DNA from 4 places in the Janthinobacterium sp. SUN026 genome. Region 3 is predicted to be linked to each of the others. Evidence: predicted binding sites of a transcription regulator. Region 3 holds the regulator's gene; each other region holds the start of a gene.
The links. Region 3 encodes sigma-54, which starts transcription at its own class of promoters, with help from an activator protein. Its sites were predicted from a motif close to TGGCANGNAANCTGCTTT; they were not measured.
Positions count from the first base shown of each region.

Region 1: a site for sigma-54 is predicted at 1,000-1,017, ahead of glnA (type I glutamate--ammonia ligase). Genes of this name have one in related genera too.
Region 2: a site for sigma-54 is predicted at 923-940, ahead of urtA (urea ABC transporter substrate-binding protein). Genes of this name have one in related genera too.
Region 4: a site for sigma-54 is predicted at 1,357-1,374, ahead of OX459_RS20455 (beta-propeller fold lactonase family protein). Genes of this name have one in related genera too.

Region 1 covers NZ_JAPQNU010000004.1:460,977-463,177, reverse strand. Annotated here, with positions in the region: gene OX459_RS20410 (Fis family transcriptional regulator) at 1-93, opposite strand, end outside; gene OX459_RS20405 (rhodanese-like domain-containing protein) at 267-728, opposite strand; gene glnA (type I glutamate--ammonia ligase) at 1,115-2,201, shown strand, end outside.
Region 2 covers NZ_JAPQNU010000001.1:1,601,416-1,603,616, reverse strand. Annotated here, with positions in the region: gene urtA (urea ABC transporter substrate-binding protein) at 1-870, opposite strand, end outside; gene OX459_RS07355 (DUF4349 domain-containing protein) at 1,069-1,857, opposite strand; gene OX459_RS07350 (transglutaminase family protein) at 1,874-2,201, opposite strand, start outside.
Region 3 covers NZ_JAPQNU010000003.1:193,031-195,231, forward strand. Annotated here, with positions in the region: gene raiA (ribosome-associated translation inhibitor RaiA) at 1-175, opposite strand, end outside; gene OX459_RS15590 (RNA polymerase factor sigma-54) at 245-1,723, opposite strand; gene lptB (LPS export ABC transporter ATP-binding protein) at 1,728-2,201, opposite strand, start outside.
Region 4 covers NZ_JAPQNU010000004.1:473,099-475,299, reverse strand. Annotated here, with positions in the region: gene proX (glycine betaine/L-proline ABC transporter substrate-binding protein ProX) at 1-254, shown strand, start outside; gene OX459_RS20465 (acyl-CoA-binding protein) at 393-647, opposite strand; gene OX459_RS20460 (FKBP-type peptidyl-prolyl cis-trans isomerase) at 847-1,203, opposite strand; gene OX459_RS20455 (beta-propeller fold lactonase family protein) at 1,401-2,201, shown strand, end outside.

The DNA of each region.
Region 1 (2,201 bases), on a different contig from region 3:
CTTGATGGCGCGGGTTTGCGTTTGCTCAAAGATGCCTTCTTCCTTGAGGAAGTCGTCGAGACTGCTGCCGAGGTGGGGAGCGGTGGCGTTCATGTCAATTCCTTGTGGCGTTTGCGGGCCAGCGCCAGGTCGTCGTCCGGCGTGGCAAAAGCGGGCGCACATGGATGGTTGTAGCCGATGGCGGGCCGCATGGTGGCCCGCCAGATCAAACACTGTTCAGATAATTCGGCGGCCAGCGTCAAGCGGCCAGAATCAAGCGGCCAGCGTCAGGCGCCCAGCCACGGCAAGCCTGCCTTGCACCAGCCGCCGATCTGCTTGCGGTGGCCGTCGGCGTCCTTGTCGCCCTCGAAGCCTTCGAGGATGTCGAAGCAGTTGATATAGCCGTGTTCGGTCGCCAGCTTGGCTGCGTGGCGCGAACGCACGCCGGAGCGGCACAGGAACAGCAGCACCTCATCCTTGCCGGCCTGGGCCGCCAGCTGTGCGAGGAAGTCGGGATTCGGCACGCCGCCCGGGTAGGTGGCCCACTGCACCGCACCATGCTGGGTATCGGCGATGTCGACGCGGCCCACCCAGTCGCGCTCGGCAGTCGTGCGCACATCGATGAGCTTGACGGCGGCATCGCCTTGCAGCAAGTCATACGCTTCCTGCGGCGTGACGGCGCCGGCATACGGCGTACCTTCATTGGCCCGGCTGCGGGCGGTGGTCAGGATGTCGGCGGCGGTGGTCATGGCGTCCTCGATGAAAGTGGGCAGGTGTGTGTACGATTATAGTGCGCCGTCCGCGCCCCGCAAACGGGAATCCATGGTGCACGGCGCATGCACCACAACGAGGCATTTTTCGGTAATTCGCACAAAATGCACGATAATGGTGCGTTATTCGTTTTTTGCACTTGCTTAGTGCATTCTTGATTCGACGCAAACGCGCATGAAAATCGCGGGCAGGAAAACTTTCACTGGGATGGCAGTAATTTTGTTGCCGGCACCAGGGGGCTCCGGGAGCTGGCATGGAATCTGCTATGATCCTTATGAGTTTTGGTGGCACGCAATGTTTGCTTCGCTTCATCAGCCCAGACGCACTAAGGTCGGCTCACCCCACATTCATTTAGGAGATACGCATGGCAATGACAGCCGCAGAAGTCTTGAAGATGGTAGAAGAAAACGAAGTCAAATTCGTTGATTTCCGCTTTGCCGATACCCGTGGTAAAGAGCAGCACGTGACGGTTCCCGTGTCGCACTTCGACATGGACAAATTCGAGTCGGGCCACGCCTTTGACGGTTCTTCGATCGCTGGCTGGAAAGGCATTGAAGCGTCCGACATGATCTTGCTGCCGGATCCAAACACGGCCAATATCGACCCGTTCATGGAAGAAACCACCCTGTTCATGCAGTGCGACGTGATCGAACCGTCGGACGGCAAGGGCTACGACCGCGACCCGCGCTCGATCGCGAAACGCGCCGAAGCCTACCTGAAATCGTCGGGCATGGGCGACACCGCCTACTTCGGCCCTGAGCCGGAATTCTTCATCTTCGACAGCGTGCGCTGGAAGATCGATATGTCGGGCTGCTTCGTCAAGATCGGTTCGGACGAAGGTTCGTGGTCGACCGGCAAGGACATCGAAGGCGGCAACAGCGGCCACCGTCCTACCGTCAAGGGCGGCTATTTCCCAGTGCCACCAGTGGACAGCTTCCAGGACATGCGTTCGGAAATGTGCCTGATCTTGGAATCGCTGGGCATCCCGGTTGAGGTACATCATCACGAAGTGGCCGGCGCCGGTCAAAATGAAATCGGCACCAAGTTCTCGACCCTGGTCGAGCGCGCCGACTGGACGCAAAACCTGAAATACGTGGTGTGGAACGTGGCGCACAGCTATGGCAAGACCGCCACCTTCATGCCGAAACCTATCGTTGGCGACAACGGTTCGGGCATGCACGTGCATCAATCCGTATGGAAAGATGGCAAAAACCTGTTCGCCGGCGACGGCTATGCCGGCCTGTCCGATTTCGCCCTGTACTACATCGGCGGCATCATCAAGCACGCCAAGGCACTGAACGCGATCACGAATCCGGGCACCAACTCGTACAAGCGTCTGGTACCAGGCTACGAAGCTCCAGTGAAACTGGCGTACTCGGCGAAAAACCGTTCCGCCTCGATCCGTATCCCGCACGTGGCCAATCCAAAAGGTCGCCGCGTCGAAGCGCGCT
Region 2 (2,201 bases), on a different contig from region 3:
GACGGATTCAAAATAATTCCAGGCCGCCAGATGACCGAGCAAGGGCTTGGTGTCGATGCCGCGCAACTCTTCCTCGCCCACGGAAAACGCGACGACGGGCACGTCCGTGGCTTTCAAGCCCGCATTGCCCAATTCCTTGTAGAACGGCACGTTGGAATCGCCATTGATGGTGGAAATGACGGCCGTCTTGCCGCCCGTGGAAAACTTCTTGATGTTGGCGACGATGGTTTGATAGTCGGCGTGGCCGAATGGCGTGTAGACCTCGCTGATATCGCTATCCTTGACACCTTTGCTTTTCAGAAAGGCGCGCAAAATCTTGTTGGTGGTGCGCGGATACACGTAATCCGTGCCCAGCAGCACGAAGCGCTTGGCGCCGCCGCCATCCTTGCTCATCAGGTATTCCACGGCGGGTATCGCCTGCTGGTTCGGCGCGGCGCCCGTATAAAACACGTTCTTTTCCAGCTCCTCGCCCTCGTATTGCACCGGGTAAAACAGCAGGCTGTTGAGTTCCTTGAACACCGGCAAGACGGATTTGCGCGACACGGACGTCCAGCAGCCGAACACGACGGCAACCTTGTCCTGCGCCACCAGCTGGCGCGCTTTTTCCGCAAATAAAGGCCAGTTCGACGCCGGGTCGACGACGACGGCTTCCAGCTTCTTGCCCAGCACGCCGCCCTTGGCATTGATCTCGGCAATCGTCATCAGCGCCACATCCTTGAGCGACGTTTCGGAAATGGCCATGGTGCCCGACAGGGAGTGCAAAATGCCCACCTTGATCGTGTCGGCGGCCAAGGCTGCCTGCATATAAGTGGACGTGGCCAGGGCCAGTGCGCCGGCGGCGGCCGCTTTCAGGATGATACGTCGTGACATGGGGACTCCTGTGATGGGTTCGTGGGGGTCGAGCTGGGCCTGCGATGTTGTTAAAGCAGAATGCATGCCAGCGCCGGCGGGCGTCCGCCATGGTGCACGAGGCCGGCGCCGCACGAAAAAAAACCTGGCTGCACAAGGACTGTGCAGCCAGGTTTCAAATTGCCGTAAAACGGTGCGTAGGACGCAACAATCCCGACATCAATCCTTGCACGGCGCGCCCCGCAGGCGGCGCCAGCCCTTGCGTCCCAGCGGGAACAGCAGCACGAAAGCGATCAGCCACGGCAGGATGTAGGCCATGGCCGTGATGGCGTTGGCCACGCCTTCCGACAGGTTTTCCGTGAAATTGCCCAGCGCGCGCTTGACGGGGCGCCAGAACGATTGCTTGCCTTCGGCGCTGATGGCCACGTTCAACAAGTCCGTATCGATGCGCTGCATCAATAGCGCGTTGGCGGCCGTCGCCTGCTCCAGCTCCACTTGCACGGTGGCCAGCTCCTTGGTCACCTTGATGAGGGCATCGACGTTGGTGCCCGAGCGCTTTTCCAGGTCTTGCAGCTGCGCCTGGTATTGCTTGAGCATTTCCAGGCGTTTCTTGCTGTCGAGCACCGGACGGCCCAGGTCTTCCACCTTGGTGCCCTGGCTGGTGACGTCGCCTTCGGCCGCGACCAGCGCGACCAGCTTCTTGATGCCGGCCGGCTTGGCGCGCATGCTGATGCGCGCATGCACGTAGCGGCCGCTGTCGACGCTGGAATCGAGCAGCAGGCAGCCGTTTTCCGTATCGGCCTTGCAGGCGGCGACCACTTTTTCATACAGGGGACGCACTTGCGCTTCGTGCGTATCGACGCTGACATTATGCTCATAGGCAAGAAACTCGCTGCCCTTTTCCTTGCCATCGAGACGCGCGGCACTCGATTGCCCGCCGCTCTCGCCCTTGCTGCCGCAGCCGGCCAGCAGCAACAGTCCAAACAGGCATATGGATATTTTTTTCATGATTTCTTTCTTTGGATTATTTTTGCAGCGGCAACAATTCGATATCGGGCAAGTGCGCCGCCACATCCTGCACCGTCGCATGGCCCGTCAGGGAGGCGATCACCTGCGGCAACGGCGCCGGCCAGATTTCCGGCAAGTCGCGCTCTTCGGGCGCCAGCACGGGAAAGGCCAGCTGTTCCCGTGGCGGCGTGAAGGCGGCAGCGACGCCGGGCTTGTTGCCGCGCGCATCGATGCGGTACCAGCCAAACTCTTGCAGATACACGGCGTTCAAGCCATGCAGGCAGAACGGCGGCCCCACCTCGCCCACGGCCAGGCGCTGGTAGCACAGGCCCGCAGGAATACCG
Region 3 (2,201 bases):
GGTTGACTTCAGCCTTTTGACGTTTTTCTTTCTCTTTGAGGTTATCCACGGTCAGAATCACGGCGATATCGATGACTTGATCGAAATGACGTTTCACGCGCTCCAGCTTCGTTTGTACGTATTCACGGATGGCTGGTGTCACTTCGAGATGATGTCCGCTGATGGTGAGATTCATACACACTCCTAAAGATGATCGGGTTCGTGCGGTCCATCCTATCCGGCCCGCAGAGGAACCGAAAAAAACTTACAAACACTTACGCAGGCTCACTGGCGGAATTTTTAATGCTTCCCGGTATTTGGCAACAGTACGTCGCGCAATCACCATGCCTTGTTCCCCCAGCATGTCCGCAATCTTACTGTCGGATAAAGGATTTTTAGGGTCTTCTGCTCCTGTCAGTTGCACGATCAATGCCCGTATCGCCGTCGATGACGCTTCGCCCCCCGCTTCGGTGGCGACGTGGCTACCAAAGAAATATTTCAACTCGAACATGCCGTGCGGGGTCAGCATGTACTTTTGAGTTGTTACCCGCGAGATAGTACTCTCGTGTAAACCCAGTGTATCAGCTATTTCACGGAGCACAAGGGGGCGCATGGCAACGGCCCCATGCGAGAAAAAGTTCTTTTGTCTTTCTACTATCGCCTGCGCCACACGCAGGATCGTGTCGAAGCGCTGGCGCATATTCTTGATCAGCCACTTGGCTTCCTGCAACTGTGCGCCCATGGCGCCCTCCCCCTTGCCCTGCTTGAGCAAGTTGGCGTACATGGCGTTGACGCGCAGGCGCGGCATGACGTCGTTGTTCAGGGTGACTTGCCAGCCATTGCGCGCGCGCTTGACGACGACGTCGGGCACCACGTAATCGGAGACGTCCGAGGCGAACACGGCGCCCGGATGCGGATTGCACTGGCGAATCACCGTCTGCGCTTCGCGCAAGTCTTCATCGTCGCAATCGAGGGCTTTTTTCAGCTTGTTGAAATCGCGCTGGGCAAACCAGGCCAGGTGCTTTTCCACGATCACGAGGGCCATGCGCCGCGTCACCATGGCGATGTGCGGCAAGCGCTTGATTTGCAGGGCCAGGCATTCGGACGCGTTGCGCGCGCCCACGCCCGGCGGATCGAAACTTTGCAGCAGCGACAAGGCCGTGCGCATCTCGTCGGCGTCGATTTCCAGCTCTTCCGGCAGGCGCGCCAGGATGTCGTCGAGCGACTCTTCCAGGTAGCCATTGTCGTCGAGCGCGTCGATGATCAGCTCGACCAGCGCGCGGTCGCGCAATTCGAGCACCGTCACGCGCATCTGCTCCATCAGGTGTTCGCGCAGCGTGCAGTGATGAGCCTCCAATTGCGGACGCGAATCTTCGTCGTCGGGCGCCTTGCCCCGGCTCGCCTCGCTCCAGTCGCTGTCGCCGCCATCCGCGGCGGCCGGGCTGTCGCCACCCTCGCCGTCAAACGCTTCCGCTTCGGCCGGCGCTGCGGGCGCCTCCTGGCCTGGTGGCTGGGGCGGCCCTTCGGCCGGTGCGGCCGTGGAGCTCAAGGCCCCGTCGGACAGCAGGCGCAGCGAACGGTCGAGCGGATCGTCGAGGCGTTCGAGCAAGGGATTGTCCGTCAGCAATTGCTCTAATTCCTGGTGCAATTCCAGGGTAGACAATTGCAACAGGCGTATCGATTGCTGCAACTGCGGCGTCAGTGCCAGGTGCTGCGAAGTGCGCAGCTGCAATGATTGTTTCATTGGCTTACATGCGGAAGTGTTCGCCCAGATAGACCCGGCGTACCGACTCGTTCGCGATGATGTCGTCGGGGCGTCCCGACGCCAGCACCGAGCCCTGGTTAATGATGTAGGCACGGTCGCAAATACCCAGCGTCTCGCGCACATTATGATCGGTAATCAGCACGCCGATATTGCGCTCCTTCAAGAAACGCACGATGCGCTGGATCTCGATCACGGCGATCGGATCGACGCCGGCGAACGGCTCGTCGAGCAGCACGAAACGAGGATCGGTGGCCAGCGCGCGGGCGATTTCCACGCGGCGGCGTTCGCCACCGGACAGGGACAGCGCCTGGTTCTCGCGCAGCTTTTCAATCTGCAAGTCGGCCAGCAATTTATCCAGCCGTTCCTCGATCTCGGCCTTCGTCAGCGGACGGCCTTCGACGGTCTGGATTTCCAGCACGGCGCGGATATTGTCTTCCACCGTCAGCTTGCGGAAGAC
Region 4 (2,201 bases), on a different contig from region 3:
GCGACTACGGCTTTGCCGTCAACACGGCGCGCATCGTGTCGAACAAGGCCTGGGCGGAGAAGAATCCGGCCGCGGCCAAGCTGTTCGAAGTGATGCAATTGCCCGTGGCGGACATCAATGCGCAGAACGAGCGCATGCGCCGCGGCGAAAACACGCAAGCCGATATCGCGCGCCATACGGCTGGCTGGATCAAGTACCACCAGCAGACGTTTGACGGCTGGATCGCGCAAGCGCTGGCGGCGGCGAAAAAGTAAGTTTGCGGCTGAGACAGGCGTAAAAAAAGTGGCTACCGATTTGGTAGCCACTTTTGCATTTTCAGCCTGTTTTTGTGGTTTTTGGTGAGTTTTCAGCCGTTTTCGGCCTATTTCTCTGCAAAACAGGCGTTTTCAGGTTTAATCCTTCAAGTCTTCGATCAGGTCGATGTATTGCTGTTGCGCCTCTTCCTTCGAGGTGCCGGCCAGGGCCGCCCAGGCGTCGAACTTGGCGCGGTTGACGAAGTCGGTCATGCCAGGACGCTCGCCCGTGGCGTCGCCGCTCGACGCTTGCTTGAACAAGGCGTAGATTTTCAACAAGGTCATATTGTCCGGACGCTCGGACAGGGTCTTGGAATCGAGCTGCGCTTGTTCGAATTGCTCTTGTAAACTCATGATGGCTCCTGTGTGCTGATGGAATCGCTGGAAAAGTGCGGCAGGCCCGGCGGAGTGGCCACCGTGCGTGCTGCAGTGCCTGACATCATAGTGAAAAAAGCGCGCCGTGCATTAGAGGACACACTCAAAACAAAAACGCCGCCGCTGCGTGAACAGGGGCGGCGTCGGTACAGTCGCTTGAGCGCTGCGGAGTCGGTGCTTATACGCCCAGCAGTTCGACGTCGAAAATCAGGGTGGCGTTCGGTGGAATCACGCCGCCGGCGCCGCGTGCGCCATAGCCCAGTGCTGCCGGGATGATCAGTTGGCGCTTGCCGCCCACTTTCATGCCTTGTACGCCTTCGTCCCAGCCTTGAATGACGCGGCCGGCGCCCAGCGGGAATTCGAATGGATCGTTGCGGTCCTTGCTCGAGTCAAATTTCGCGCCGGCGCTGCCGTCGTCGTTTTGCAGCCAGCCCGTGTAATGCACGACAACATTGTTGCCGGCTTGCGCTTCAGCGCCTTCGCCAACGGTGGTGTCGATGTATTGCAGGCCGGAAGCGGTAGTGGTGGTGGTCATGATTATCCTTGTGTAGGCGATGAAAGCTTCAGATTGTAGAGCAATGAGTTGCAAAGCGCCATTCCAGGCCTGGGACGGGGAAAAAACGGAAATTACGGCGATGTGTGGCTGCCGGCAGCATTTAAGGGGGGATTTCACACAATAAATACAGTGTTCCACGTAAAATGCATGTTTTGTATTTAACAGTGATTTTTGCCATGTTCCGCAGTCTACGCCGCCTTGTTTTTTCCTCGCTGTGCCTGGTTTCCGCAATATCGACGGCGCAAGCCGAAGTGGTGGTGGTGCTCAATTCCCGTGATGCTACGGTGCAACTGCTGGACCAGAAAACCTATGCTCCCCTGTCCACCTTTGCCGTCGGCAAGGAACCGCACCATCTGATGGAAACGCCGGATGGCAAGTCGCTGATCGTCGCCAGTTCCGTCGGCAACGAGCTGATCTTCCTCGACCCTGTGTCGGGCCAGATCCAGCGCCGCATCAGCAACATCCTCGACCCGTACCAGATCGGCTTTTCGCCGGACCAGAAATGGTTCATCTCGAACTCCTTGCGCCTGGACCGCATCGACCTGTACCGCTACGACGGCAAGAACCTGACCCTGGCCAAGCGCATCCCGCTGCCAAAATTGCCTAGTCATATGGCGTTCACGGCCGACAGCACCATGGCTTTCATTACGCAGCAGGGCAGCAACCAGGTCAGCGCCATCGACCTGGCCACGCAAACGGTGAAATGGACCATGCCTGTCGGTCCGGCGCCGGCCGGCATCACGATGACGCCCGATGGCAAGCATTTGCTGGTGGGCATCATGGGCAGCGATTACGTGGAAGTGATCGACTGGCGCACGCAAAAGACCGTCAAGCGCATCAAGGCGGGCGCCGGCACGCACAATTTCCGCGCGCTGGGCGACAACCGCATGACGTTCGTCTCGAACCGCGTGTCGAACACCATCAACATCATCGACCAGCAAACGCTGGAAAACGTGGGCACCATCAATGTGCCGGGC